One region of the Priestia sp. D51 genome, then DNA from elsewhere that is predicted to be linked to it. Evidence: riboswitches for the same ligand, from Rfam matches in the RefSeq annotation. Region 1 holds a riboswitch; each other region holds the start of a gene.

Region 1 (7,726 bases):
CGCTCGGGCATACGCATGTAATGACGCTTCATACTTTTGTCATTTTGCCGCTTTCTTTTGTCGTATTGTGGTTTGTTGCTCGAAATCGCAAGGAAAAGCTTGAAAAAACGTTTTTGCAGTTATTTATTCTTAATCTACTACTGTCGATTTGGTATGCGTTTTGGTTTTATAAAGGTTGGGAGCCGCTAAAAGAAAAATATCAGCTTTTTAATACGTTCAACTTTGCTAGATTTCACTTTTTACGCCCGCTCATTATTTATTTGATGTTTGCCGCTGGCAGCTATGTTTTATGGAAAAGGAGCAAGGCGTGGAAAAAGTTTGTGTGGGTATGTTTGATTTTACAGCTGCTTGTGTTATTTATAGCAAATCCTGAACTTTACTATCGCTACAATCACGAGCCTTCAGTCAAAGAATTTTATGCTGTGCATCAATTTGATGAAATAAGTAGATATATTGGAAAACCTAAATCATCTTATCGCGTAGCGAGCATAGGGCTTCATCCATCAATTGCTCAGTATAACGGCTTTTATACGCTAGATACGTATAACAACTTCTATCCGTTAACATATAAACATGAGTTTCGCAAAATTATTGCCAAAGAGCTTGATAAAAATAAAAAACTAGAAAGCTACTATGATCATTGGGGCAATCGCTGCTATGTGTTTGTTAGCGAGCTAGGGAAAAAATATGATTACCGAAAAGACTCAACGAAAAAAATCCATCATTTGCAGCTTAATATCAGCCAATTTAAGAAAATGGGCGGTCGCTATATTTTTTCAGCTGTGCCAATTGAAAATGCTGAAAGCGACGGTTTGCACTTTTTAAAAGCATTTAACGATAAACAGTCCGCTTGGAAAGTGTATGTATATGAAGCAAAGTAAGGGGGCAATAACATGAACAGACCTATTTTAACGATCGTGGTTCCATGCTACAACGAAGAAGAAGTATTCACAGAGACGTCTTTTCAATTAACTACTGTAGTAAAAGAACTGATTAATGAACGACTTGTATCAAGTGAAAGCACTATTTTATTTGTAGACGATGGAAGTAAAGACAGCACGTGGTCGCTTATTGAAAAAGAAAGCTGCAGCAATTTGTTTGTAAAAGGGTTAAAGTTAGCGCGAAATGTAGGACATCAAAATGCTTTGCTTGCAGGACTAGAAGCAGCTCATAAGCAATCTGACTGCGTCATTTCCATTGACGCGGATTTGCAAGATGATATCAGCGTCATTCGTACTTTTGTAGAGAAATATTGGCTTGGGTATGAAGTTGTATATGGCGTTCGAGACAGCAGAGAAACCGATACATTTTTCAAACGAACCACGGCAGTAGGGTTTTATCGTTTTATGAACAAGCTAGGAATTCAGCTCGTTCAAAATCACGCTGATTTTCGCCTTATGAGCAAACGTGCTCTTGGTGAACTCATGAAATATAAAGAAGGAAACGTCTTTTTGCGGGGCCTTGTACCATTAGTAGGATTTCGCTCCACGGAAGTCACATATGACCGCAAAGAACGGACGGCGGGTGAGTCAAAATATCCGCTAAAGAAAATGCTCGCTTTTGCATTTGACGGGATTACGTCTTTTAGCGTAGCACCTATACGCTTACTGACGCTGCTTGGAGGAGCTTCGTTTCTCTTTAGTATTTTGTTTGGCATTTATGCGCTGATTCAAAAATATTTAGATCATACGCAAATTGGCTGGACGTCTCTTATTTTATCAATTTGGCTTGTAGGCGGCCTGCAGCTAATGGGAATAGGTCTTGTCGGAGAATACATTGGCAAGATTTTCAACGAAGTGAAACAGCGTCCTAAATATGCGATTGAAAGAGATTTATATACAAAACACTCGTTAGACACACAAAAAGATTTGCTGATGCATTAATTAAGAAGCTTCTCCTGAATGGAGAGGCTTTTTTGTTAAAGTGTTTATCATAATTTTTAAGGTAATAGGAGATGCTACTACTAAAATTTCTAAGGAGATCAAAATCTATGAAAAGACTACTTTATACAGTCAGCACTTTTTGTTTTGTTTGGCTTGCTTTTGCAACCATTCATGTCAGCGCTCTTTCGATTGAGAAACTTCCAATGAAGAAATCATCTGAACAATGGTCGGTCGAACTGACAAAAGCGAGCATGACGGGAGATAATCAGCTAAAGTGGAAAAATAACGTCTATCATACATATGGATTAACCGTTGAAAACATTGGAAAAGACGTAGAGCGTGTGCAGGTCCAAGCTTTTCGGCACGAAGGAAAAAATAAGGCGAAATACAGCTTGTTTTCTCCTATTGAAAGGTCTAACTTAAGCAAAAGCGGTCAGCGTTTTCGCTATGCCAATTTTGCTGTTCCTGGAAAAGCGGCAGGCTTAGACATCATGATTAACTGGACGGATGAACAAGGCAACCATCAAGAACATTTTGAATTTAAATAAAAGTCTTCGCTTAGGCGAAGACTTTTTTTTGCAGGAATTTATCTCTGTATGTGGAAAACGAACACGAAAGGAGAGATTGTGATGATTGCAAAAGCTACTGAAGAAGAAATACAGGAAATTCGGAAGAAATCTGCTGATGCGCTGTTTGAAGGAACAACGCATCAGTTTCAACCGTCAACTGAACGCGTAAATGAACTAATTGATAATGCCCTTGAAAAAGGGTGTTATTATTTAGTATCTAGACAAGAAAATAAACTTGCAGGCTGGGTTTTTGTCGGTCCATCTGCCGACTTCTTTTCAAAAGCAGAAATTGGCTTTATCTACGAGTTATATGTTTTACCAGAATACCGCGGGCAAGGTCTAGCCAAGCCGTTAATGCAAAAAGCAATTGATGAATTGTCTATCAAAGAATACCCTGAAATCAGACTCAGCGTTCATGCTGGGAATTTTGCACAGCATGTGTACCGTGAACTTGGATTTGTAGATAAACAAATATCAATGAGCCTACAGGTGGCAAAACGTCCGTAATGTTGGTGAATGTCAGCGAGTCCATAAAACATAAGATGTTATACATGCGATGAGGTTCGGTAATGAAAGTAAAAGCAAATAAGTAGCCCAAACGGTGCTTTTATCCAGTGATTCAACAGCTCCGGCACCTGTATTACCTGAGGAGGGAGGATCTTCAAGCGCGTTCATAACTAAAGCCGCCGCTGCTAAAATAATCCCTCCAATGCTTCCGGTTGTTTTGACAATTGCAACGTGGAAAGTAGATGAAAAAGCAATGCTAAGAAGCAGCAGCAAGCTTCCCAAAAAAGCAGATAACATATATCGTTTCATGTGCTCACCATCCTTTATAAAATCATACCATATTTTACTTCTTTTTTCTTTTTATTGAAAAGCTATTGACGTAACCTATAAAACATATTAGAATAGTCAGAAATAATTTAAAAACGAAATATTCTTATCTAGAGAGGTGGAGGGACTGGCCCTTTGAAGCCTCAGCAACCACAATTATTGAATGGTGCTAATTCCAGCATAGCCTAGCTCTGACAGATAAGAAGAGGAATCTTTTTCTATGATGAAATCCTCTTCTTAGGAAGAAACATTTCGTATAGAAAAGGTGATGACATTGAAAAATACACAACAGGCGCTAAGCGTTGATGATTATTTAGATCTATACTTGTTAGCAAAAGAACTAAAAGACGAAACGTGGCAGCAGGAAATTTTAGCCGCGCTAAAAACGAAGCAAAATCGTTCATTTGAAGACAAACAATCCGCACTCGTTCAAGAAATATGGGAAGATTTTAAACAGTTAAATGAAGATATTTCTTTTACGTATCGCTTAATTCAAGAAGAGCCAACTAATGAACAGTTTCAAGTTAAATTAAGGAACTTGAGAGAACGGCGGATCACGCTGAGTCGTGAATTATATTTAGCTAAAAAACAGTATGTTGAACACACGCAGTAAAAGGATCCGCTTGATAAACAAGCGGTTTTTTTGCATGTGAATGTTAGAAGCGTTCTATTTCGGGTAGTAAATAGATAAGACAAAAAAAGGAGGGATAACAGTGGCCCAAGGTGTATTATGTGAAGTGAATGAGTGCATGTATTGGAAATCGGGAAATAAATGCAGTGCAGAGTCCATTTACGTTGTGAGTCCTGAAAGTAGTCACCATGTTTCTGAAACGGAAGAACCTGGCTGTAAAACTTTTGAACCCGCGAGATAAATGCTAGTTTTATAAAAAAGCATAAAATGAACGATGCGCTGACGGAGTTGAGTCGGCGTTTTTCTATTTTTTTAAAAAATACTATTACTTAGGTGCGATAATAAATACATAGTAAAAAAGCAGTGTCTACGTCTAATTGTGCGTTTAAACAAAATGATACGATAATTTTTTTGTTTTTCGACAAAAGAAAAGGGAGAGAAAGGTGATAGAATACAAATATACAGCCTAGCTGACTTTTAGCATAAATTTATATGAAAGCGCTAACAAAAAGCTGTATTCATCTCGTTTTGACAGATTGGAAAAAGGGGAGACGTTTATGCAGGGGAAAACTCAGGGGAAAGAATTGAAACGCGGGTTAGAAGAAAGACATGTGACGCTGATGTCCTTAGGAGCAGCCATAGGGGTAGGGCTGTTTCTTGGATCTGCATCTGCTATTAAATTAGCAGGGCCGGGAATATTATTGGCGTACGGATTTAGCGGAATGATTATGTTTTTTATTATGAGAGCACTTGGAGAAATGGCGATTCAAAAACCTGTTGCAGGTTCATTCAGCAAGTACGCGCGCGACTATTTAGGGCCCCTTGCTGGTTATCTAACAGGTTGGAACTACTGGTTTTTATGGGTTGTAACATGTATGGCTGAAATTACAGCCGTTGGTATTTATATGGGATATTGGTATCCGGATGTACCAAACTGGATTTGGGCGTTATCGGCGCTTGTCATCATGACAACAGTTAACTTCTTAGCTGTTAAGGCATATGGTGAACTGGAATTTTGGTTTGCACTTATTAAAATTTTAGCGATTGTGTTAATGATTGCCGTTGGATTATTAATGATTGTGTTTGGAATCGGGAACGGCGGCGTTGCGACGGGTATTAAAAACTTATGGGACAACGGCGGGCTGTTCCCGAACGGATTCAAAGGTATTTTACTGTCGCTGCAAATGGTTATGTTTGCATATTTAGGAATTGAAATGATCGGCGTTACCGCGGGAGAAGTGAAAAATCCAGAAAAATCTCTAGCAAGAGCGATTGATTCGGTCTTTTGGCGTATTCTTATTTTCTACGTTGGTGCATTATTTGTCATTATGTCAATTTATCCTTGGCAAGAAATTGGTTCACAGGGAAGCCCGTTTGTATTAACATTTGAAAAAATCGGGATTCCAGCAGCGGCAGGCATTATTAACTTTGTGGTGCTAACAGCAGCTCTTTCTTCTTGTAACAGCGGTATTTTTAGTACAGGCCGTATGCTGTTTAACTTAGCAGAGCACGGAGAAGCTCCAAAAGGATACGGTCAGCTGACAAAAGGCGGCGTACCTGGAAAAGCTGTTTTAGCATCAGCGGGTGCGTTATTAGTCGGAGTAGCGTTAAACTACATTGTGCCTGCCAAAGTATTTACGTGGGTAACAAGCATTGCAACATTCGGTGCGATTTGGACATGGGGAATTATTTTGCTTTCTCAAATTAAGTATCGCAAAACGCTAAAAAAAGGTGAAGAGGCAAAGTTAAAATACAAAATGCCTTTATTTCCGTTAACGTCTTATGTGTCACTTGCGTTCCTAGCGCTGGTGGTTGTTCTTATGGCGTACAATCCAGATACAAGAATTGCAGTTGTTATCGGACCACTATGGTTTATCGGTCTTATTATCGCGTACTACGCAAAAGGATTTCATAAACGAAGTCAAGGTTCAGCTGGGACTGAGCAAAAGCTAGTGAAGTAAACGAAAAGACCTCTTTCTTGGAAAGAGGTCTTTTCGTTTATTTGTTCTTACTTTCCTATAAATAATTAGTTTAGGTAGGTTTCAATAATTGTTTCAATATCATAAGGAGTAACACCTTCATCAAGCGAATAAATAGTGTCAGCTTTTTGTTTGTCATGGACAAGTGTTCCTCTAGCTTGTGCGTGAAATGAAAAAAGATCATAAAGCGTTGGCTTTAACAGCTTTGTCATGGCTTTTCCCATAAGAGAGACCGAACCATTGTTTTGTTCAAGATTATTTTCAAATTCAACATGGTGATGCAGCGAAATATCCGTCCAGATTAATTTTCGCTCTTGTAAATCAAAAATTAAAGGGATGGAGATGGTGGAATCACTAGCAAGATCTACTTTATTTTGTACGGTAGAAGGTTCGAATATCTCGCCGGACTCTATGTGCTGTCTCATCATCCATCCTCCAAAACATTCGGGAAGCATAACAAAAGGCTGGACAGAAAATGAATAAACGTTCATCAATATATAACGGCCGCCTTTTTTTAGAATCGTAGGGATATGCAAGTCAATAAATTCACATGCCCCGTTAGGAGCAGATGTAATATCTCCGCTGTGAAAAGCTTTGAAGCTTTTTGAAGATAAGTTTGTATAAGAAATATGCTCTTTATACTGCCAGTTTTCATCGTAAATTCCGGCAGATAAATCAATATCTACACTACCGGTATGTTCACCATTTGCAAAGCCTTCTTTCCACCAAATGAAAAAACGAAGCGTATCGCCTTCAGGAATTGTTAATTTACTTCCCCTGCTAATCGTTTTTAATGTTTTGCTGCTTGAACGCTGTGAAAACGGTATAGTTTGTTCACGCAAACGTTCATCAAGCCATACATTTCCAAGAGGTGGCAACTTAGCAAAACGGTCATGTAAAGCATCTTTGCATGCATCTATTACACCATCACAAAGATTTTTACGAAGAGAGGGTAAGGGATTATCAAGCGCCATTACTTTGGACACATTCCCTTTTGGAAACACTACGCGCATATCTTGTCTATGATGTCGATGTTTCATATGTGAATAGAGCTGAAGCAGTACTGGCGTAGAGACGTGATGAGCGACTGCTGCAAATGCTGTAATAATAGAAGCAGCTTCTTGTTCCCCAGTAGATAAGCGCAGCAAATGGTCAATTCGTCTAGCAAAGTCACCTGGACGTTTTTCTAAAAGTGAAACTGCTTTTGAGACGTCTTGTTGCTCGAGTGCTTTCTCTAATTTACTATAGAACGTCAATGGTCTTTTATGATTCCGAACAGTATCGAATCCTTTAGCAGCATGAGGAAATCGATGTTTGTATTCTCCAGGATGTAAAATTTCACCTAAACGAATCCACTTTACTTTATAACGAAACATATCTTCTTCTACGTTTGGAGTGCTTTCTAGCAGCTGCAACAAGCTTCGGCGTTCAAAACGACTAAACTTCTTAAATAAAGTGGGTGATGAAAGACTAATATCGCCATCAGATAAAGCGGTTGCCAAACGTAAGACATCTGTTGCTGTTTTAAAATAAGAAGACAAGACATCAATAGGTAGTTTTTTTGTCTTAATTAACACTGAGCTAACAAATGCAGCATTTTCTTTTTGAGGAATGACTGCTGGAAGTAGATCTAATGCCGGTAAATTGATAAGAGACCATTCGATGTCTGCTCGATCCGTTTGCGATAATGAGGTATTTGCACCAATTAATTGGCATATCATAAGGTCAAATTCTTCATCTGTTCCGAGGTCAATAATCCGTAAATCTGTAGTATCTAACAGTGGAAAAACATCTTGTTTTTCACTGTTTGGTAAAACCCCAGTCAGATAG
Region 2 (7,726 bases), on a different contig from region 1:
ATTTGACGCTAGCGGAATCCGGCACAGTTGTTTTGTTCAGCAGCGCTGCAAAAGGACGATCGGTCAGTTTGCTGCCGGCCACTTATATTGCGATCATTCCTCAAAGCTCCATTGTCCCTCGCATGACACAAGCTGCTGAAATGATTCATGAAAAAGTAGAGCGAGGAGAAACGATTGCTTCTTGCATTAACTTTATTACGGGACCGAGCAATTCAGCTGATATTGAAATGAATCTAGTCGTTGGCGTGCATGGACCTATTCAAGCCACTTATATTGTAGTGAATGATCGATAGAGACTGGGGAAAACGTATTTTAGCCGAAGTGAAAAACGAACCGTGAATCAAACATGTTGATTCACGGTTCGTTTTCTTTGTTATGTTGAGCATAGGTTTCATTTTGTTATGTCCCAGCCTCTTTTATTCATGCTCCTTTTTTAAATAACGGGAGAATGTGAAGAAATGTCGCATTTTGAATAAACGTGACTAATTTTAAAAAGGTAAAAAGCAAATCTTGTAGAATACTAAGTCTATAGATAAAAGGTGGGGAAATGGGAAGTGCAAAAGAAAGGAGCAATGAGCATGTCACCACACAGAGAATTAACATCTGAAGCTGCGCAAAAGCAGCAAGGTGAATTAGAGCAGCTACGAGCTATTTTTAATGACGTATTAGATGCCATTGTCGTATTTGATGAGTATTTTCAAGTTATAAATGCCAATGAATCAGCCTGCGGGCTGTTTGAAAAAACAAAGGATGAGCTATTAACGTATCAAATGAAAGATTTTCTCATGTATTTTCCGTATGACATGATTGAAGCGTACTATCCAGCGCTTTTAGAAGAAAGCTATTTCAAATATGAAGGCGCGATGACGCTTCAAAGCGGCATGATGAAACATGTTGAATTTACTTCACACAAACATAGTCACATGTCGGGCATTATTGTGTGTACATTTCGAGATATTACGCAGCACAAGATGATGGAAAATGAAAGGTTTATTAGTCATCATATGTTTATGGATGTATTTAATGAAGCGGTAGATGGAATTGTTATTTTTGATCGAACTGGTCAGCTTATCGACGCGAACCCTTCATTTTGCGAGCGATTAAATTATACAAGAGCACAGCTTTTAACCAAAACGTTAGAGGAGCTTGTAGAACCTACTTATCATTATAAAGTGAAAAAATTATGGAGAACTCTGCATCAAGAAGGAAAGACAAGCGGTGAGCTGCCGATTAAGCTCGAAAATGGAGACGTTACTTTTTTTGAATTTACCACAACGGCTAATATATACAGTCAATACTATATGTCCATTATGAGAGACGTGACGGAAAAACGGCTGATGGAGCAGCAGCTGTTGAGAAGCGAAAAAAATTTCAGGGCTATTTTTGAAAATGCGATTGAAGCCATTTTGATTTGGAAAGACGATGGGGAAATCTTAAACGCTAATCTTGCTTCGTCCCGTACTTTTGAGCTGCCGTTGAACAAATTGATTGGAAGTAATTTGTATACGTTTATCGATAAGCAAAGCTTTAGTGCATTAAAAATGCTGCAAACATTTCAAAAAGAAGGAGAAATTCGCAATCAGCTTCCTTTTTACATGCCAAATGGAGAAATCAAACAGTTGGAATTCACGGGGAAAAAAGGCATTATAGAAGGAGACCATTTAACCATTTTTCGAAACATTAGTGAACGTACAAAAATCGAACAAGAGCTTCGGAATAACGAAGAGAAATTCAGACAGATTTTTAATGGTTCGATCGATGGGTTAGTTTTATGGGACGGCAAGCGAAATATTATTGATGTGAATTCTTCTCTTTGTGATATTCTCGAACTCAGCAAAGAGGAGATTTGTGCGCATTCCATGGAGGATTTTATTTCTTCAGCGAATTTAGATGCGGTCATTGAGCATAAAGAAACAATTGAGCAAAAAGGGGAAGCTGAAGGAGAGATTACGTACGTTACGGGGAACGAAAAAGTTAAAAATATCGAATTCTCTACGAAAAAAGATATCTTGCCAGGTCTATATATGACGCTTTTAAGAGACGTAACGGAACGAAATCAAATGCAGGAGCAGATTCGGAAATCGGATACGCTTCAAGTAGTCGGACAGTTAGCAGCTGGGATTGCGCATGAAATCCGCAACCCGATGACGGCTTTAAAAGGGTTTGTTCAGCTGCTAGAAAGCAGCATTCAAGAAGATCACTCTCTTTATTTTGATATTATTAAATCCGAATTAAAAAGAATCGAAACTATTATTACAGAGTTTCTAGTACTCGCTAAGCCACAGGCCGTAAAGTTCGAAAAGAAAAATCTAGCTGCGGTTGTTAAAGAAACGATTGATTTATTAAATGCTCAAGCGCTTTTAGAAAATATTCAGTTTGAACTAAGTGTGTCCCCTCAGCTGCCAATGGTATACTGCGAGCCGAACCAAATTAAACAAGTACTAATAAATGTAATTAAAAATGCAATTGAAGTCACGTCAAACGGGGGAAGAATTTTTGTTGAAGTCTATTCTACAGAGCCGCACTACGTGACGGTCTCCATTCGAGATCAAGGAGACGGAATGCCCGAAGAGCGCATCAAGCGCTTAGGAGAGCCATTTTATACGACAAAAGAAAAAGGAACGGGGCTCGGTTTGATGGTCTCATATAAAATTATCGAAGAACATAAAGGGCGAATTGAAGTGGAAAGCAAAATAGGAGAAGGAACAGCTTTTCGTGTTATTCTTCCAGCCTAATTAGAAAGGATAAGCGAGTATGTACTATGGAGAAATGAACTTATTTTCTGATTTGAAAATTTATATTGTAGCCTCGGAAAAAGGGGTTCAACATATTTGGTTTGATAGTGATGATCACAACGAGCAGCTTAAAAAACTTGTCCATGACGAGAATTATCACCTTGTGAAAGAAGCGAAGCGGCAGCTTCAGGATTATGCTGAAGGGCGCACGCTAACATTTGATGTGCCTTTGGATATAAAAGGAACAGACTTTCAAAAAGAAGTGTGGTTAACGCTTAAAGGTATACCTTATGGACAAACGTGGTCTTATAGTGATGTAGCGGAGTCTGTTAATCGCTCTAAAGCCGTAAGGGCTGTGGGACAAGCGAATCGTCGAAATCCACTGCCTATTATTTTACCTTGTCACCGTGTTATTGGTAAAAATGGAGCTTTAACAGGTTATGCAGGTTCCCAAACTCATATAAAAGAAAAACTATTAATGCTTGAAAGAAATGTAGCAAAAGGCGCTCTGGAGTTAAAATAACTATTCACCGTCTAATTTCCAGCCTTCTCCCTGCACAAAAACACCGTCAATTTGCTGAGGAGAAGGGAGGGAATTTAGTTCTTCATCTTTGGATAAATCGAATAGCTGATATTGCTGCTTACGATTCAACGCTTTGTTTTTATCCGTTTTTTGCTCTGCACTCATTTTTACTCCTCCTTATTCAAAAAGAATCCCCTATAATATATGTAGAAAAAGCAGAGAGTACTGTTACAATTGTGTTACAAATGCAGCCAAAAAGCGCTGTTTAATGAAAAAGGTTGAGACATAACAAAATCAATGTCATCTAAAGATGAACAACTCGTATACATGAACTGAACCGCTTGTGACACCGCAGTTGATTTCCGTGCAAGACTTCGCTTTCCGCGGGCGGCCGCTGAGCCTCCTCGTCGCTTGCGCTCCTGCGGGGTCTCACCCCTTCGGTTTTTCCTGCAGGAGTCTTCACCTTGCCCTCCAATCAACTGCTAGAGGGAACGAAACAGATAAAACGATATTTACCATCACAAAAAAACGAACCACTAATCAACACGTTGATTAGTGGTTCGTTTTGCAGTGGGACAAAATACTTTTGTCCCAGCCTCTTGTTATTGAGCAGATTGCAGCAAAACTTTTTGAATGGATTCAAAAGACGGGGAATGGATAACTCCATGCTCTGTAATAATGGCCGTAATCAGTTCGCTTGGCGTCACATCAAAAGCTGGATTGTACACAGAGATTCCGTCTGGAGCAATTTGCGTATCTCCAATGTGCGTTACTTCTTTAGGTGAACGTTCTTCAATAGGGATGCTGCTTCCGTCTTGAATAGATAAATCAAATGTGGACTGCGGCGCTGCTACGTAAAATGGAATACCGAATGCTTTCGCTAAAAGAGCAAGTCCATACGTTCCAATTTTGTTAGCCGTATCGCCATTTGCTGCAATGCGGTCAGCACCTACAATGATCCCATTAATTCCTTTTGTTTTAATGGTATGAGCAGCCATATTATCCGTAATCAGCGTAACGTCTACTCCCGACTTCTGAAGTTCCCATGCTGTTAAGCGAGAACCTTGAAGAACGGGTCTTGTTTCACAAGCAAATACTTCAAGCGGAATATCGCGCTGCTTAGACAAGTGAAAAGGTGCTAATGCTGTTCCATAATAAGCTGTAGCAATTGAACCAGCATTACATATTGTCATGATTTTATCTTTCTTTTTAAATAAAGAAAGGGCATGATCTCCAATTCGGTAGCACGTTTCTTCATCTTCTACTTGAATTTGAATCGCTTCATGAACAACTTTTGTTTTAGCTTCATTAACGGACGAAGCGGATTCAGCGCTTTTCGCTACGCGCTCCAGTGCCCAAAATAAATTGACGGCAGTCGGGCGTGAACTAGCTAAATACTGTTGATCTAGAGCTAGCTTTTTGTTAAATTCCTTGACTGAATCCGTGTCATAGCTAAGCGCAGAAAGAGCAAGACCAAAAGCCGCCGTAATGCCAATTGCAGGGGCTCCGCGTACTTTCAAGGTAGTGATAGCATCCCATACGTCTTTAATGGTTTGCAGCTTAATATATTCAACTTTGCCAGGAAGCTGCTGCTGATCTAATAAAGTAATATATGATTCATTCCATTCCACTGAGCGCGGAAGTGATAGTGTATTTGTCATGCTGATACCGATCCTTTCATTGTGTACATTATTCGTTATCGAAGTAAATGTTCAAATTCATTTGGTGAAACGTCTTGTTGGTGCAGAAGTAAATAGCGTCCAATTTTTAACGCAGTACGTTTAGCGTTAATTTTTCTTTCCTCTGAAGAAATTTCGTCTAAGTCCGCCACGTGAGCTAAGCCAATCGTACGTCGAATGATTTCACACCCTGCATACCCAACAGCATCTTGCCACGTTTGCGTTAAAATTTCATGTAACAAGCGCTCATCTTTAGCGAAAGGTTCAGTGTTTTCAGAATGCCAAAGCGCAGTAAAGGTATCTTTAAATACGTTCCATGTGTTCGTAATGTGTGCAAATAACGGTTCGCGATCTGTTTTTCGAGAAAGAGCATTTAAAAATAAATTCGCAACAAATTGGCCTAAATCGAATCCAAACGGACCGTAAAAAGCAAACTCTGGATCAATCACTTTCGTTTCTTGACTGCTAGCAAATATGCTTCCTGTATGTAAATCACCGTGAATTAGCGTTTGGGCATTTGTTAAAAATTTATATTTTAATCTTGCTGCTTGTAGCTTTACATCTCCATCGTTCCACAATTCTTCTACATCAGGACGCAGCGCTTCTTCAAATTCATTTGTATCGATATCAAAAAAAGGATCTGTAAAAACTAAATCTTCCGTAATATTGCATAAGTCCGGATTGCTGTACTTGACGACTTCTTCTTTTTTATCCTGAGGCTTTAAGGCAAAATCCGACGTTTTGAACGCAATATGTCCTAGAAAAGAACCGATATGCTGTGAAAGCAGGGGATAACTTTCTCCTTGAATAAGTCCGGCGCGGGAAATCGTTAAATGAGACAGATTTTCCATGACCGTAACAGCAAGCGTTTCATCGTGGTAATACACAGCTGGTACGAGTTCAGGGGTAAATGCACCGAATTGCTTGAGCGCATTGCTTTCAATCGTGGCACGGTTCAAGGATAGAGGCCAGCTCTCGCCTACAACTTTTGCATAGGGAAGTGCTTGTTTGACGATAATGGATTTATTCGTTTGATCATTTATGATGTGAAAGACGAGATTTAAGTTGCCGTCACCGATTTCACGGGCAGTCAGTGCTTCTGTGGCATCAAAAAGACCTAGCTTTTTCACAAGTTTGATTGCTGAAATTTCTGTTAATGGCTGATATTTCTCTGTTTTTATTGTTGACATCGGAACCCCTCCATAGTTTATTAAACTGATTTGTTTACTAAGTTAATAGGTTTAAGAATATATGGAGGCTTTTATAATTTTAGAAAATATAAAAGCCTCTTTCGTTGGAAAGAGGCTTGATTGTAGTGTTCAAACCTCTTATCTGCCAGAAAGAATTACTTTCTGTTGGAATTAGCACCGTGCCTGTGTAAAACATGTTTTACGGGTGTGATCCACCTTAGGATGGAATGACGGTCGGTTGCTGGGCTTCACAGGGCCAAATCCCTCAGCCAACTCTTGATAAGAGTACGATTACTTATTCAATTTTGATTTGTTTGAATATTTTATGATATCTGGTGAAAATCGTATCATGCAAAAAAACGGCTGTCAATACATAATTAATAAAATTCTGTGCGGCGATCTGTAAAGACAGGAATTTGTTTGCGAATTTCTTTTACAAGTTCTAGGTTAACGTCAGCACTTAAAAGTTCTTCGCTATCGCCAGCTTCAGCGATTATTTCTCCCCACGGATCGATGACTAAGGAATGTCCGGCAAATGTGTTATTAGGATCTTGGCCTACACGATTACACGCGATTACATAGCATTGATTTTCGATTGCGCGGCTAATGAGCAGTGCTTTCCAATGGGCAAGTCTTGGAGCCGGCCACTGAGCAACAACAAATAAGACTTCTGCTCCGCTGCTAGTATGCACGCGAATCCATTCTGGAAAACGAATATCGTAACAAATAACTCCTGCGCATAAAGACTGTTCAAGTGTAAAAAGATTTTTTGCTGTTCCTGCTTCTAGATAGAGGTGCTCATCCATTAATTTAAATAAGTGCAGCTTACTGTATTGTGACACTTCACGACCTTTTCGGTCAAAAATATACATCGTATTTGTGACGCCTTGCTCTGTTTTTTTCGCGATCGAACCTGCCACAATATTTACTTCGTTCGTTTTAGCAAATTGAGAGATTAATTGCTTGGCCTGCTGTCCTTCATCATCGGCAATTTCGTCTAGCCGCGTCAAATCATAAGCTGTATCCCATAGCTCAGGAAGCACAAGGATGTCAGGGTTTTCTTTTAGAGCTTCCGTCATTTTTTGTTGAATATATTTTCGGTTTTTAGTTGGGTTTCCAAACGCAATATCAAGCTGCAAACACGTGATTTTTACACTCACTTTATCATCCGTCCTTTTTGTAGTAGTTGAAAAAAATGACTTTACAAGTTGAGTATTACAATATATTATTTGTGACTAGAATTTCAAGAATTTTTTGAGAAGGTGTGCGATGATGAAACAATTTGAGCAATCGGAACTATTAAAAAGTTTACCAAAACAATTTTTTGCATCACTTGTAGGCAAGGTAGGAAAAGTAATGGCCCAAGGGCACGACGTTATTAACTTAGGGCAGGGAAATCCTGATCAGCCTACTCCTTCACATATTGTAGAAACACTCCAAAAAGCAAGTGCTAATCCTATACATCATAAATATTCTCCATTTCGGGGGCACCAGTTTTTAAAAGAGGCCGTTGCGACTTTTTATAAACGAGAATATGGCGTTGATGTGGATCCTGAAAAAGAAGTAGCTATTTTGTTTGGCGGGAAGGGTGGACTTGTA
Region 3 (7,726 bases), on a different contig from region 1:
TACTAAAAGGATAAAAAGCAGTTTTTTATAGAATCAGTTTAGTCTTACTTACTGCTTTTAAAATTAGATTAATAAAACTTTAAACATGTATATTATATATTGGTTTATAAAATGAGTTTGAATGAACCTATCAGGTTAACTAATTTTTGAGCAGTAAGACTCTTGTATCAAAATAAAAAAAGCACGCGTTCGCCGCGTGCTTTTTTTATGTATAAACTTAAAATGCGTTTAGGGTGTTATCGCTTAACCACTGTTTGCGTTCAGCTGCATCTTCGAATAACTCATCTGCATTTGTAAATTGAGAAGCAATGACATATTCAATTGTTGCAAGAGGAGCTGTTAGCAAACGCCAGTTTAATACGATTGTATTATCTTGAGTCGTAGCGTATTCTTCACCCAACTCGTCCCACTTAACAGATTCAGGAGCATTGTCAGCTGCTTTTTTAACAGATTTCAAAGCTTCTTGGAATTTTTCACCTGCGCGGCCTTGGTACCATTCTGTTAATAGTTGTCCAATACCTTCATTTGTTTGCTGCTCGTTCCAGCTTTCAGGTACTGTAGCAATGAATTTTGCACGGAATGTCATTTCAGCTTTTGCTACATCTCCACGAACGATGTTTAAGCGGTATTGACGCCCTAGGTAAGGGAATTTGTCTCCCTCTTCAAAAGAACCAGTTTTAGCTGCAGAAGCTGCTGCTTTAGGAGCCTCTTTTTTAGCTGTTTCTTTTTTTACTGCTTCTTTCTTTGGAGCAGCTGGCTTTTCCTCAGCTGGTTGTGAACCGTTTAGTTGTTTTAAAATCCATGTTGCTTTGCGTGCGATGATTGAACGCACATTGTTTTCATTAAGACCTCTTGGGATAATAACTTTTACCCCTTCTTTGTCACAAATTTGCACCGTGATATCGGTTCTATTTGGAACGACTTCAATTTTGTAGTCAATTGTTTGATTGCCTGTTTGATACGTATACATAAAATTTTTCGTACTCCTTTCTACAAATCTTCATTTTATAAGCAAAGGTAGAGTTTGGTCAAATGAAAGAATAATCAGACAGTTATCAACTGCTGTTGCAGCGCCTTGCAGGAAGATATGTATTCCAATATTTAGTGGGAAAGCGCCAATAATAATTGTTTCAATTCTTCTTTAGTTTTTACAAAAAAATATAAAAATATGCCGATACTACTAATATAGATTAGACATTCTATGTCTTTAGATTGTATAGGGAATGAAAAAATGAAAAAAGCTTTTCAAAGTTTACGCATGAAAATGCTATGTATGATTGCAGCCATGATGGCCATAACATCTACTGTAATTGAAGTAACCAATTATTATCTTATTGTGAAACAAGAGCAAGCAGCTTCGATTACGCTAGTGATTACATTTCTGTTTGTTTCTTTTACAACTACCGTGTTCTATTTTATCATACGTCGCTACATAATTGCGGTTGAAAATTTGTCAAAAACAATGAAAGGGATTTCAAACGGCGATTTATCTGTAGATGTTGTTCCTTTGAAAGGGAAAAATGAGATTAGTACACTCATATCTTCATTTAATGAAATGATGACTCACATGAGAATGCTGCGTCAGAAAATAAGTAAAACAAAGAGCACGGTCAGTCATTCCTCAGAGCAATTGCTTGTAAGCATGGAGGAAACAAAAACAGCTGTGACAGAAGTTACGATGTCTATTCAAGAAATTGCTGCGGGTTCTGATAAGCAGTTGCTAAGTGTGGTTGAAACCGAGCAAGCTATGGTGGATATGGCCAAGCTGCTTCAGAAAATCACTGATCATTCTTCAAAGGTACAACAATCGATGAACAGAGCCTCTGAACATGCTTCTACCGGAAATGTTGTGGTGAAAGATGTGACGAATCAAATGAATAAAATCTATGAAACCGTTAAGATATCGACCAGTGAAGTAAAGGGACTCGAAGATCGTTCCGCAGAGATTGGCCGCATTATTAATACAATTACAAGAATTGCTGAACAAACAAATCTTCTTGCACTTAATGCTGCTATTGAAGCTGCAAGGGCTGGAGAACATGGAAAAGGTTTTGCTGTAGTGGCAGGGGAAGTACGTAAGCTAGCGGAAGAATCTAAAACGTCCGCTATACAAATCAGTCATTTGTTAAAAGAAATTGAAGTACAGGCAAAGCGGGCTTATCAAAACATGGAAGTGAATACGGAAGAAGTCACGCTTGGTATTGCCACTGTCGAAGATGTAACACAGCAGTTTTCCACAATTATGGAAGATGTCTTTGCCGCTCAAGAACAAATGAACAAAATGACAAAAGCAACAGGAGAGATTGATGGGTATTCGTTCAAAGTAATGGAGTCCGTCATGACCCTTTCGGAGGTTGCTAAACAAGCAGCTGCTTACGCTGAAGAAGTAGCTGCGGCTTCACAAGAAGAGTTAGCATCTATAGAAGAACTTGTGATGTTGGCCGCTAATTTAAAAGCTACGGTAAGTGAGTCCTGAAGTCTATCTTGATATGTACGTAATACGCGCAGTTTTCTGCGTGTATTCGTTTTATTTATATCTTTTATAGAAAACGATAAATAGAATTGACACTCTATAAAAGCAGTTGTATAGTGAGTACGCAAGGCGGCAGTCTGCCTTTTTTAATTCTTAGTAAACTTATAAGTTAAATAAAATATTTAAGTACTATATAAGGAGACAAAGAGATGAAAAATGAATTCCGTTTGGCAACAAATGACGACGCGGATAACTTATTGAACTTAACTCTACAAGCATATAAGCCTATTCGAGAGCTAGGCATTCCTTTCTTAGCAGCTACTGCTGATCTTGCCCTCGTTAAGAAAAATATTTCTCAAAACCTTTGCTATGTATATGAAGAAGATAAAAGAATCGCTGCCACTGTATCTATACGAATGCCTTGGGGAGAACATCCAGGTCCTTTTGCTGTTCCGCACTTTTGGTGGTTTGCAGTGGACCCGTCGTTTGCCAGGAAAGGCGTTGGATCTAAGCTGCTTCATCTAGTAGAGGAAGAGGTAATAAAGAATACGTTTAAATCGCCAGGTGTGTCTTTAGGAACAGCAAAAGAACATCCTTGGTTAGTTGAGATGTATGAACGAAAAGGATATGTTCAAGCTAAAGAAAAGCACCTTGCACAAGGCTATACGACCGTATTTCTTTATAAAAAATTCAATGAGGTACACTCTTTGTCGTAAAAGATAGAGAAGTGGTCTAAATTAAGAAATGTGAAAGAGTGATAAATATGACAGATCAATTACTACTAAATACGCTAATAGACATACGCCGTGAGCTGCACCGGTTTCCAGAGCTTTCAATGAAAGAATATGAAACAACTAAACGTATTAAAAAGTGGTTAAAGCACTACGATATTTCTATAGCGGATGCATTCCATTTAGACGTGGGAGCAGTAGCGGAAATTGTGGGAGGAAAGCCGGGACCTACTATCGCTATTCGAGCTGATATTGATGCGCTGCCAATTGAAGAAAAAACCAATCTGCCATTTGCTTCTGAAGTGAACGGTGTTATGCACGCATGCGGACATGATTTTCATACGGCTTCTATAATCGGAGCAGCCATTCTTCTCAAAGAGCGTCAGCAGGAGCTTTGCGGTACGGTTCGATTTATCTTTCAACCGGCCGAAGAAACGGCTTCTGGGGCAAAAATGCTCGTTGAAAAAGGTGTGCTCGAAGGAGTAGAAGCGATATTTGGAATGCATAACAAACCGAATCTTCCTGTAGGAACCATTGGTGTCAAATCGGGACCTTTAATGGCAAGCGTTGATCGTTTTGAAATTGACGTCAAAGGAGTAGGCGGTCACGCAGGTATTCCAGAAAAAACAGTAGATCCGATTGCTGCTGCTGGTCAAATTGTTACTAGTTTACAAACCATTGTCAGCCGTAATCTCAGCCCATTTCAAAATGTTGTTGTCAGCATAACTCGAATCCACGGAGGGAGCTCGTGGAACGTCATTCCTGACAAAGTAACGCTTGAAGGAACAGTGCGTACCTTTCAAGAAGAAGCGAGAGAAAAAATACCGGCTCTTATGAAACGAACTGCTGAAGGGATTGGAGCAGCTTTCGGCGCTTCAGTAGACGTTAAATGGTATCCGTATCTTCCTGTAGTAAACAATGATGATACGCTGGAAAAATTGGTTATTAACGCTGCAGAGAATCTTAGTTATCAAGTGGTAGAAGCTGAACAATCGCCTGGAGGAGAAGATTTTGCCGTATATCAGCAGCGTGTACCAGGATTTTTTGTATGGATGGGTACGGCTGGAGAATATGAATGGCACCATCCTTCTTTTTCATTAAATGAAGAGGCATTACTTGTAGCAGCTTCTTATTTTGCTAATCTAAGCTTTGACTTTTTGAATTCATTCCATTACCAAAAAAATTAAAATATTTTTATTTTTCTATTTACGCGGATGGAATTGTTTGATAAAATAAATTTTAAATTAAAAAAGTTATCACGAGTGGACGAGAGATCTGGCTCTTTGACTCCACAGCAACCTACGAATGTAAGGTGCTCCTACCAGCAAAGCATGTGCTTTGGGTGATAAAACGGGTGAAAAACTCATTTTGCATCTAAGCAAAATGAGTTTTTTTTATTTTTCTAAAAGGAGAGGGTTTTATGAGTCATACAGCAGTTGCAGCACATACAGGAGAGAAAGCATTAAAGGAAGCCGTAAAATTATTAGGAAAGCATTATCAAGTAGCATATCGTGAATTAGAAACATTTTATGAAATTGTGGTCGAAAACCATGTTCGTACATATGCTGTAGGCATAGATATTAAAGATGTACAAAAAGCAAATGAACTAGAAATTTATTCATCATGCTGTTCCAAGCTTGAGCGAGTAGGCTGTCTTTTATAGAAGTCTGCTCGCGCCTCTATTTTTAAAGTGTTTTTAAATAGAAAGCATGTTTTTTGACAATTGAAGAATCTGGTGGGTATAATCATTACTCACTAGGTTTTAAAATTAATCATAAATTGTCGAAATTTTTACACAAATTAAAGGTTACATTCGAAATGAATTGTGGTATGTTATAAAACAAGAATATTTTATGAAAGGAGCATTGAAATGGAAATGTCTCTTGAACATGGAAACGATGCAGGAAGCGAACAGCTTATTGATCGTATCCTAGACTTTTTAGAAGATGACGAAAAGTAAAAAAAAAGAGTGTGCGGTGCTAGCCCTAGCCGCGCACTCTTTTTTTATCATGTGCGTCAAGGCGGCGCATACTATGATACATAGGGATAGAATGAAAGGGTCTCTGTCAAAGGGATTGACGAATCGTTTTGTTTGATGGAAAATTTAGAAAAAGGAAAGAGATGAAGGGTATGTCGAACAAAACATCTTTGTATCAAACAAAAGAACAGTTAAAGAAGCTTGTAAGCGAATTGGTTTCTATACCTAGCGTGACAGGAACGATGGCAGAAGTGGAAATGGCTGAATCGATAGCGTCGTATTTATTGAAGCTGCCTTACTTCCAAAAAAACGAGCAAGTTGAGCTTCATTCAACAGGAGACGGGCGATCGATTGTCACAGCTTTTGTTGAAGGGAAAAATACGAATAAAACAGTTGTATTAGTCAGTCATTACGATGTAGTGGATGTACAAGATTATGGACAGTGGAAAAAGGATGCTTTTCACGCTGATACGTTAACGAGTACTTTTTATAATGATATGGAACAAGTTCCGGCGCACGTACAAAAAGATATGATAAAAGGAGACTGGCTTTTTGGCCGAGGAACGATGGACATGAAAGCAGGTATTGCTCTGCATATCAGTATGATTGAACGAGCATGCAACGGAGAGTTTGACGGAAACATCCTGCTTCTGTCGGTACCGGATGAAGAAGTAAATTCGCTCGGAATGAGAAAAGCAGTGCCTGTTCTTTTAGAACTTGCGTGCAAACATCAGCTGGATTTTTCTCTCATGCTAAATGCAGAACCAGTATTCAGCCGCTATCCTGGTGATCAAACGAACTATGTGTACTCAGGATCGATTGGGAAGATCATGCCAAGCTTTTTGTGTTATGGAAAAGAAACTCATGTAGGGGAACCGCTAGCTGGTTTGAATGCTAATTTACTAGCTTCTTATTTAACAAAAGAAATAGAATTAAACGTTGATTTTTGCGAAAAAGTAAGAGATGAAACGAGTCCACCTCCTACTGTGCTGATACAAAAAGATTTAAAAGAAGAGTATTCCGTTCAAGTTCCGCACTCTGCCGTTGTATTATTTAATTTATTTATGTTAAACCGCTCTCTTAAAGAAGTAACAGATCTGCTGTTGAAATCGGCTGACAAAGCGGCTTTGAATGTAAAAAAACATTATAACAAAGCTGCTCGGCAGTACGCTGTGGGAATGGAGGGTTCATCTCTTGACGTGAACGTATGGACGTATGAAGAACTTTATACTCATGCAGTCAAACAGCACGGTGAAAAATATGTGCAAGAAATGGAAGCGGCACTTTTGGCACAAGAAGATGATGACAGAAATAAAACCATTAAATTAGTAAACTCTTTAGCTGGTTTATGTAAAGAAGCAGCTCCGATGATAGTCTTATTTTTTACGCCGCCTTTTTACCCGGCCGTTTGTTCACATGATGATCTCTTTGTACAAAAGATTTTGTCAAACGTACAGGCAACTGCCAAAGAGCAATTCCAAGTGGAGCTAGTTGAACAAAGTTATTTTGGTGGAATTTCGGATTTAAGCTATGCCAGCCTGCAGCACCCGCTTCATACATTTAACACGTTAGTAGCCAATATGCCTCTATGGAATAAAGGATATCATATCCCGCTAGAAGAGCTAGAGGAGCTCAAGATGCCGGTGCTGAACATTGGACCGCTGGGAAGAGATGCGCATCAATGGACCGAAAGATTAGACGTTCAGTATTCCTTTGAGATTTTGCCTCACTTCATTTATCAAGCTATAAAAGAAGCACAGAAATAAACATCCGCCCGCGGATGTTTATTTGTTGAATTTAAAAGAAGCTCCTTGTACGGTAATTTGTTGCGGTGTTAGAGCGTGGTCCAATTCAACCAAAAATGGACGCTCTCCAACTTTTTTTAATGTATCATGGACAACACCTTGTGTTCCGCTGCAAAAAATAAGGTTTCCTTCATTGACATATAGTTTTTGACAACGTGCATCAAGTAAAGAGTCTTTGTAGCTTTCGCCAGCCTGAACGTCCAGCAGTTTTGTCCATTTGCTGATGGATTCTTCAAGGTTATGTACAGCACAGTAAATGTTTTTTAGCTGCAGCTGACCGGCTTGATGGGAAGAAAGAGCAGCTAGCTTTGGCTTGCGTTTTTCTTCTGGTTCACCCCACTCAATAAAAAAAGGAAGAGGCAAGGAATCGTGGTCAGCTTCAATAAAACACATTCTCCATTGAAGTCTTTCTCCATCATTAGTTTGACGAGACCCCGCTACAGGACCTTTTACAGTGACGTTCTTGCTTTCTAGCTCTTTTATCAGCAAATCCATATCATCTGTACGGAGTGCAAATCGACCAAAATGACCAAGTGACGTATGTTCGTTAACAAGCTGCTGAATAAGATCATTATCTGTAACTGTTTGAGCTAATGCGATATCTGTAAGCCCAAGCCATTCAATATAGCTGAGGTGAAAATAAGCCAACGTGTTAAAAGTGCCCCATTTTTCATGGATACCGCCTTTAATAACATTTATTCCGTATCCGTTTAGTTCTTTCTGAGCTTTAATAGGATCA
Region 4 (7,726 bases), on a different contig from region 1:
GTAGACAAGCTGATGACAGCAGAGCAATACGAAGAAATGACAAACGAAGGATAATATTCCTCCATAAATTGTCTTTATGAAAAGTTTTTGACTGGACACTCTATTAGTAAACAAGCTAAAGGAGTGTCTTTTTATGTTTGAAAAACAAAAAATGGACGTTACAGATCGCGTTACAGCTAAATTTCATGACGGCGGTATGAAATTATACGTTGATAAACAGCCAATTGGTGAAGTTAGCTACGGAACAAGCGGCAATGAATACCGCTTTGAAGAAGGATATTCGCAAGAAAATAATAAGTTCTATCAATACGCGGACGTACAAAAACAAGGTGAAACGCAAAAATATACAGACTGCGATGAAGAAGCAGGATGGTGCTAAACAGTGGCAACTGCCGCTGTTTTTCTTGTTTTATAGAGATAATATGGCCTAAACTGCCTTTTAAAAGAGTTCTTTCTTGCAAATTTCTTTTAAAAAACAGGTGAACTGTGATACATTAACGAATATTGTATAGCATAAAGAAATGATGTTACTATACAACTGACGATTATGGGTGATGAAAATGGGGCTAATTGAAATTGAAAAAGTAATTATTGTCGAAGGAAAGTCAGATAAAAAGCGTATTCAAGATATCATTCGAGAACCAATTGAAATTATTTGTACAAACGGTACGATTAGTTTATCAAAGCTGGATGAAATTATTGACTGTACGTTTAACAAAGAGGTATACATACTCGTTGACTCTGATGATTCAGGGAATAAGCTGAGAAAACAATTTAAACGAGAGCTTCCGGAAGCAGAGCATCTATATATTGATAAAATGTACCGAGAAGTTGCTGCCGCCCCTAGACATCACATAGCAACAGTATTGCTGAGTGCCAATATCGATGTTAATGCAGAATTTTTAACATAAAAGGAATGAGCAACATGCAAGAATGGAGCGAAAAACAGCTGGATGATCAGTTAAAAGAAGGAGAAAGAGCCTTTATCTTTTTCCATACGCCTTTTTGCGGGACATGTCAGCTGGCAAAAAAAATGTTAACCGTGGCAGAAGCGATGCTGCCGGATGTAACCATCGGAATGAGCAATTTAAATTATATGCCTTCAAAAGCAGAATTATTTTCTATTGAAAGCGTACCTTGTTTGATTGAAGTGGAAAATGGTGAAATGGTAAAAAAACTCTACGCGTTTCATTCCATCGAGCACGTACTCGAGGAGCTTCGATAATCAAACGTTTGTTTAAAATGAAGAAGTGGAAAGAGAGCGAACCGTTGGGGCTGTTGAAATCTTGGGATATTATCCCAAGAATAAAATCTGTTGACAGCCTATCTGACACATGCTAAAATCACACTCATGAATGTTCATAAATGAATGAATATTTCCCAAAAACAAAATAATTGTTGCGAACTCTTATCAAGAGAGGTGGAGGGACTGAGCCCTGTGAAACCCGGCAACCGTCAGACTAACTGAAATGGTGCCAATTCCTGCAAAGCTATGCGCTTTGAAAGATGAGAGAAAGGATTAAATATCGAGCCTTTCTGTCATGCGCAGAGAGGCTTTTTTAATGGGGAAAATTGTTTTACGGCTTTTTCATCCTATAGGGCAACCTAATATAATTAAGTTTTTATTAAAGAAGGTGAAGAAATATGATTACATTAACAGACGTTACAAAAATTTATCAGGCCAAAAGCGGTCAAGTAACAGCTGTTGATAATGTGAATCTAACCGTTAACCAAGGTGAAATTTACGGAATTATTGGTTATAGCGGAGCGGGGAAAAGTTCTTTGATTCGCTTGCTAAACGGATTAGAAACACCAACGACAGGAACGGTCGAAGTAGCAGGTAATGATATGGGAAAAATTAAAGGCGGAAAACTCAGAAAAGCTAGACAAGAAATTAGTATGGTATTTCAGCACTTTAATATCTTGTGGTCGCGTACGGTACGAGAAAATATTGCCTTTCCGTTAGAAATAGCAGGGATTTCAAAAGAAAAAAGAATGAAACGAGTAGACGAACTTATTAAGCTAGTCGGGCTTGAAGGGCGTGAAGATGCTTATCCATCACAGCTTAGCGGCGGACAAAAGCAGCGTGTTGGGATTGCTCGAGCGCTAGCGAACAATCCAAAAGTATTGCTTTGTGATGAAGCAACATCAGCGCTTGATCCTCAAACGACAGATTCTATTTTAGATCTGTTAGTAGATATTAATGAGAAGCTAGGGTTAACCATTGTATTGATTACTCATGAAATGCACGTCATTCGTAAAATTTGTCATCGAGTAGCCGTTATGGAAAATGGGGCAGTAGTAGAAGAAGGACAAGTGCTAGAAGTATTCAGAAAACCTAAGCAGCCGATTACAAAACGATTCGTTCAACAGATTTCTGAACCAGAGGAAACGTTTGAAACGATTGAACAAGTAAAAGAGCTGTATCCAAGCGGGCAAATTATTCAGCTGACGTTTGTTGGCGGAAAAGCAGAGCAACCGCTCATTACAACGATTTTAAAACAGTTTGATGTAACGATTAATATTTTGCAAGGAAAGATTTCTCATACACAAACAGGTTCATACGGGACGCTGTTCGTTCATTTAGACGGAGAATTAACAGAAGTTGAAAAAGTCATTGCATACATTCATGAGCAGCAGGTAGAAGTGGAGGTAATGACAAATGCTTGAGAAACTATTTCCAAACGTTATTTTAGATGATTTTATTCAAGCGACAAATGAAACACTATATATGACGGCTATTTCAGTTGTAGCCACATTTGTTCTAGGTATTTTATTGGGCCTGCTTTTATTTTTAACGTCCAAAGGACAGCTTTGGCAAAACAAACCTTTATATGCCATTGTGTCGGCGGTTGTAAATATCTTTCGTTCCATTCCATTCATTATTTTAATTGTTTTACTGATTCCATTTACCAAAGCATTGGTAGGAAGTATTTTAGGCGCTAATGCAGCGTTACCGGCTTTAATTGTTGGAGCAGCACCATTTTATGCGCGTCTTGTAGAAATTGGTCTGCGTGAAATTGATAAGGGTGTTATTGAAGCTGCTAAATCAATGGGAGCCACAACAAGCACTATTATCTTTAAAGTGCTGTTACCTGAATCGCTACCAGCTTTGATTTCCGGTTTGACAGTAACAACCATTGCGTTAGTAGGCTATACGGCAATGGCGGGTGTGATTGGAGCTGGAGGTCTTGGAAACCTTGCATATTTAGAAGGATTCCAGCGCAGTCATAATGACGTAACGCTAGCCGCTACGATCTTAATTTTGATTATTGTATTTATTATCCAACTTATTGGAGATGCGATTACTGCAAAAATTGATAAAAGATAAAGGGAGGATTATTTATTATGAAAAAATGGCTTTCAGCTTTAGCGTTAACATCTGCGCTAGTAGTAGGATTAGCGGCGTGTGGATCTAACAATGGATCAAAAGATGAAAAGAAAATTGTCGTGGGTGCATCTAATACGCCTCATGCTGAAATTTTAGAACAAGCAAAACCTATTTTGGAAAAACAAGGAATTGATTTAGAGATTAAAAAATTCCAAGATTACATCTTACCGAACACAGCTCTTGCAAACAATGAAATTGATGCAAACTACTTCCAGCACGTTCCTTATATGAATTCAGTGCTAAAAGATCATAAAGGTGAAAAAGGGTATGATTTCGTAAGTGCCGGTGCCATTCACATTGAACCAATTGGTATCTACTCTAAAAAATACAAAAGCTTAAAAGATCTTCCGAAAAACGGCACAGTTATTATGCGTGATGCAGTAGCAGAGCAAGGACGTATTTTATCGATTTTTGAAAAAGCTGGCGTGATCAAATTAAAACCAGGCGTAAAGAAAACAGACGCACAAATTAAAGATATTGTAGAAAACCCTAAGAATTTAAAATTTAAAGCCGATGTTGAAGGCGGATTGTTACCTCAAATGTACAAAAACAATGAAGGTGACGCTGTTGTTATCAATGCTAACTATGCTATCGATGCTGGTTTAGATCCAGTAAAAGATCCAATCGCAGTGGAAAGCAAAGAAAACAACCCATATGCAAACATCATTACGGTTCACAAAGGTGACGAAAATAAAGGTACAGTGAAAGCTTTAGTAAAAGTTCTTCACTCTAAAGAAATTCAAGACTACATTAAAGAAAAATACAAAGGCGGAGTATTGCCGGTAAATAAATAATAGAAGAAAAGCGCTTGCCCACTCTGGGCAAGTGCTTTTTTGTATGCATCAAAACGAATAACTCTTATTTTTCTCACGCATACTAACCGTGAAAACTTTACTGATGATGGGAGCTGACGTTATGCAGCAAGAAGCACGTCATTCAACTGAGCAAGCACTTCATGATTATAAAATGGGTGTTGGGAAATTTAGCGAAAAATTGCCGGAAGTAACAAAAACGTTTAATGCGTTTACTGAAGCATGTTTTGGAGAAGGTTCTCTTTCTAAAAAAGAAAAGCAGTTAATCGCGCTAGGAATCAGCGTAGTAGCTCAAGACGAGTACTGTATGATTTATCATACAAAAGGCTGCATTGATCAAGGTGCAACTGAGCAAGAAATTTTAGAAGCATGCGGAGTATCAGCGGCATTTGGCGGAGGCGCAGCGATGAGTCAGTCCGTTACGCTTGTCCAAGAGTGTGTTTCAGAACTGACTAGCCACACGCACTAAGTAAATAAAGTGGGTAAAAAGCTTGTCTTAGAAGGCTCTATCGAGTCTTTTAAGGCAACTTTTTTATGAGTGGATTTAGTCTTAAAAAACGTACATAATGGTTTAAAACCTTTTGGGTCAAAAGGTTGCTATAAGTTTTCATTTGTTATAAGATTGTAATGAGAATAAAATGAGAATAATTAAAAAGATATAGGTATATCGTTTTTTACTATATACGTCTATAACTGGAGGTTTTAATATGGCAGGGTCAACTTTAACAATTAAAGATCTTCATGTTGCAATTGAAGGTAAAGAAATTTTAAAAGGTGTTAATTTAGAAGTTAAGGGCGGCGAAATCCATGCAATCATGGGACCAAACGGTACTGGTAAATCAACATTATCTTCAGCAATCATGGGACATCCTAAATACGAGGTTACACAAGGAAGCATCACGCTAGACGGCGAAGATGTACTTGAGATGGAAGTAGATGAGCGCGCTCGTGCAGGTCTATTCCTAGCGATGCAATATCCAAGTGAAATCAGCGGGGTAACAAACGCAGACTTCCTACGTTCAGCAATTAATGCTCGTCGTGAAGAAGGCGAAGAAATTTCACTAATGAAATTCATCCGTCAATTAGACAAAAACATGGATTTCTTAGAAATGGATCAAGACATGGCTCAGCGTTACCTAAACGAAGGTTTCTCTGGCGGTGAGAAGAAGCGTAACGAAATTCTTCAATTAATGATGCTTCAACCAGGAATTGCAATTTTAGATGAAATCGACTCTGGTTTAGATATCGATGCGTTAAAAGTTGTATCAAAAGGTATTAATGAACTGCGCGGCAGCGAGTTTGGTTGCTTAATGATCACTCACTACCAACGTTTATTAAACTACATTACACCAGATAAAGTTCACGTTATGATGCAAGGTCGTGTTGTAAAATCAGGCGGACCAGAATTAGCGCAGCGTCTAGAAGCAGAAGGTTATGACTGGATCAAACAAGAATTAGGTATTGAAGACGAAACTGTAGAGCAAGAAGCTTAAGAGTTAGGAGGATCTCTATGACTATTGATACGAAATTACCATTTGATCAAGAGTACATCAGCAGCTTTTCAAAAGAAGCTAATGAACCAAGTTGGCTGCTAGATCTTCGCTTACAAGCTCTTGCGAAAGCAGAAGATCTTGCACTTCCAAAGCCAGATAAAACAAACATTTCGAAATGGAACTTTACTGCTTTTGACAAGCACACTTCACAGGCAAGCACAATCTCATCTGTAGACGAGCTTCCAGAAGTGGTTAAAGCACTGATTGATACAGAAGCGGTTAAGAATCTATATGTTCAGCGTGACCAAACAGCTGCATACTCAACGTTAACAGAAGAGCTAAAATCTCAAGGCGTTATCTTCACAGATATTCAAACAGCTGCTAAAGAGCATAGCGACCTTGTTGAGAAGTACTTCATGAAAGACGGAGTTAAAGTAGATGAGCACCGTTTAACTGCATTAAACGCAGCGTTATTAAACGGGGGGGTATTTGTATACGTTCCTAAAAATGTAGAAGTACAAGAGCCTCTTCAAGCTGTATTTGTCCGTGAAGATGAAGAAGCAGCTTTATTCAACCATGTTATTGTTGTAGCTGAAGACAACAGCTCAGTAACATATGTAGAAAACTACATTGCTACTGCTGAAGAGTCACACGGTGTTGTCAATATCGTGACGGAAGTATTCGCTAACAGCAATGCAAAAGTAACGTTTGGAGCTGTTGACTACTTAGCTAAAGGTACAACTACTTATGTGAACCGCCGCGGCGTAGCGGGCAAAGATGGTCGCATTGAGTGGGCTTTAGGCTTAATGAGTGAAGGAAATACAGTTTCAGAAAATACAACGTATCTAATGGGCGACGGTTCATATGGAGATACAAAAACGGTAACAGTTGGACGTGGAGAGCAGTCTCAAAACTTAACAACAAGTATCGTACACTTCGGAAAACATTCTGAAGGCTACATTTTAAAACACGGCGTTATGAAAGAAAGCGCGTCTTCAATCTTTAACGGTATCGGTAAAATTGAACACGGTGCATCTAAATCAAACGCTGAGCAAGAATCCCGTGTGTTAATGTTAAGTGAAAAAGCACGTGGAGACGCAAACCCAATTCTTCTAATTGATGAAGATGATGTAACAGCAGGACACGCTGCATCTGTTGGGCGCGTAGATCCAATTCAGCTTTACTACTTAATGAGCCGCGGTATTCCGCAAACAGAAGCAGAACGTCTAGTTATTCACGGGTTCTTAGCACCAGTGGTAAACGAGTTGCCAATCGAAACGGTTAAAAAACAATTAACGGATTTAATTGAAAGGAAAGTTCGATAATGAATATCTCTGATATTCGTAAACAATTTCCTATTTTAGACCAAGAGGTAAATGGCAGCCCACTCGTTTATTTAGACAGTGCAGCAACTTCACAAAAGCCGCTTGCTGTAATTGAAGCAATTGAGAAGTATTACAAAGAATATAACTCAAACGTACACCGAGGTGTTCACACGCTTGGTACAAGAGCAACAGACGGATACGAAGGCGCTCGTGAAAAGGTTCGTAAGTTTATTAATGCAAAATCAACGGAAGAGATTATCTTTACGCGCGGTACAACGACAGCTCTTAATACAGTAGCTGCAAGCTATGGCCGTGCGAATCTTAAACCTGGTGATGAAATTGTGATTACTTATATGGAACATCACAGTAACATCATTCCTTGGCAGCAAGTTGCCAAGGAAACAGGTGCAACGTTAAAATATATTTCATTAACAGAAGATCATGCACTTTCACTAGAAGAGGTAAAAAGCACGATTACATCTAACACAAAAATTGTATCGATTATGCAAGTATCTAACGTATTGGGTACAATTAACCCAGTAAAAGAAATTGCAGAAATTGCACACGCTAACGGTGCAGTAATGGTTGTGGATGGTGCGCAAAGTACGCCTCACATGAAGGTGGATGTACAAGATTTAGACTGTGATTTCTTTGCTTTCTCTGGACATAAAATGGGCGGACCGACTGGAATCGGCGCTCTTTATG

The links. Region 1 has a riboswitch for S-adenosylmethionine ahead of ACNHOZ_RS04810 (hypothetical protein). Riboswitches for the same ligand answer to the same signal wherever they lie in the genome.
Region 2: another riboswitch for S-adenosylmethionine. It lies ahead of mtnK (S-methyl-5-thioribose kinase); the one in region 1 lies ahead of ACNHOZ_RS04810 (hypothetical protein).
Region 3: another riboswitch for S-adenosylmethionine. It lies ahead of ACNHOZ_RS15000 (hypothetical protein); the one in region 1 lies ahead of ACNHOZ_RS04810 (hypothetical protein).
Region 4: another riboswitch for S-adenosylmethionine. It lies ahead of ACNHOZ_RS20055 (methionine ABC transporter ATP-binding protein); the one in region 1 lies ahead of ACNHOZ_RS04810 (hypothetical protein).

What each region holds. Positions count from the first base shown of each region.
Region 1 covers NZ_JBLTIR010000001.1:919,602-927,327, forward strand. Annotated here, with positions in the region: gene ACNHOZ_RS04785 (DUF6044 family protein) at 1-881, shown strand, start outside; gene ACNHOZ_RS04790 (glycosyltransferase family 2 protein) at 894-1,883, shown strand; gene ACNHOZ_RS04795 (hypothetical protein) at 1,991-2,431, shown strand; gene ACNHOZ_RS04800 (GNAT family N-acetyltransferase) at 2,513-2,959, shown strand; gene ACNHOZ_RS04805 (hypothetical protein) at 2,972-3,268, opposite strand; SAM riboswitch class I at 3,390-3,491, shown strand; gene ACNHOZ_RS04810 (hypothetical protein) at 3,555-3,899, shown strand; gene ACNHOZ_RS04815 (DUF1540 domain-containing protein) at 4,000-4,158, shown strand; gene alaP (alanine permease AlaP) at 4,475-5,878, shown strand; gene ACNHOZ_RS04825 (TerD family protein) at 5,944-7,726, opposite strand, start outside.
Region 2 covers NZ_JBLTIR010000003.1:663,966-671,691, forward strand. Annotated here, with positions in the region: gene ACNHOZ_RS15205 (LutC/YkgG family protein) at 1-293, shown strand, start outside; gene ACNHOZ_RS15210 (PAS domain S-box protein) at 579-2,735, shown strand; gene ACNHOZ_RS15215 (methylated-DNA--[protein]-cysteine S-methyltransferase) at 2,755-3,258, shown strand; gene ACNHOZ_RS15220 (hypothetical protein) at 3,259-3,423, opposite strand; gene ACNHOZ_RS15225 (hypothetical protein) at 3,498-3,737, opposite strand; gene mtnA (S-methyl-5-thioribose-1-phosphate isomerase) at 3,861-4,919, opposite strand; gene mtnK (S-methyl-5-thioribose kinase) at 4,955-6,127, opposite strand; SAM riboswitch class I at 6,263-6,413, opposite strand; gene ACNHOZ_RS15240 (carbon-nitrogen family hydrolase) at 6,505-7,287, opposite strand; gene ACNHOZ_RS15245 (pyridoxal phosphate-dependent aminotransferase) at 7,400-7,726, shown strand, end outside.
Region 3 covers NZ_JBLTIR010000003.1:616,884-624,609, forward strand. Annotated here, with positions in the region: gene ACNHOZ_RS14975 (DUF1259 domain-containing protein) at 1-14, shown strand, start outside; gene ACNHOZ_RS14980 (M48 family metallopeptidase) at 218-970, opposite strand; gene ACNHOZ_RS14985 (methyl-accepting chemotaxis protein) at 1,232-2,476, shown strand; gene ACNHOZ_RS14990 (GNAT family N-acetyltransferase) at 2,683-3,189, shown strand; gene ACNHOZ_RS14995 (amidohydrolase) at 3,237-4,391, shown strand; SAM riboswitch class I at 4,455-4,556, shown strand; gene ACNHOZ_RS15000 (hypothetical protein) at 4,625-4,867, shown strand; gene ACNHOZ_RS15005 (M20/M25/M40 family metallo-hydrolase) at 5,335-6,948, shown strand; gene ACNHOZ_RS15010 (VOC family protein) at 6,967-7,726, opposite strand, start outside.
Region 4 covers NZ_JBLTIR010000005.1:61,435-69,160, reverse strand. Annotated here, with positions in the region: gene gcvH (glycine cleavage system protein GcvH) at 1-54, shown strand, start outside; gene ACNHOZ_RS20070 (YusG family protein) at 134-379, shown strand; gene ACNHOZ_RS20065 (toprim domain-containing protein) at 561-911, shown strand; gene ACNHOZ_RS20060 (thioredoxin family protein) at 926-1,225, shown strand; SAM riboswitch class I at 1,406-1,513, shown strand; gene ACNHOZ_RS20055 (methionine ABC transporter ATP-binding protein) at 1,645-2,670, shown strand; gene ACNHOZ_RS20050 (methionine ABC transporter permease) at 2,663-3,331, shown strand; gene ACNHOZ_RS20045 (MetQ/NlpA family ABC transporter substrate-binding protein) at 3,349-4,185, shown strand; gene ACNHOZ_RS20040 (carboxymuconolactone decarboxylase family protein) at 4,307-4,672, shown strand; gene sufC (Fe-S cluster assembly ATPase SufC) at 4,911-5,696, shown strand; gene sufD (Fe-S cluster assembly protein SufD) at 5,714-7,021, shown strand; gene ACNHOZ_RS20025 (cysteine desulfurase) at 7,021-7,726, shown strand, end outside.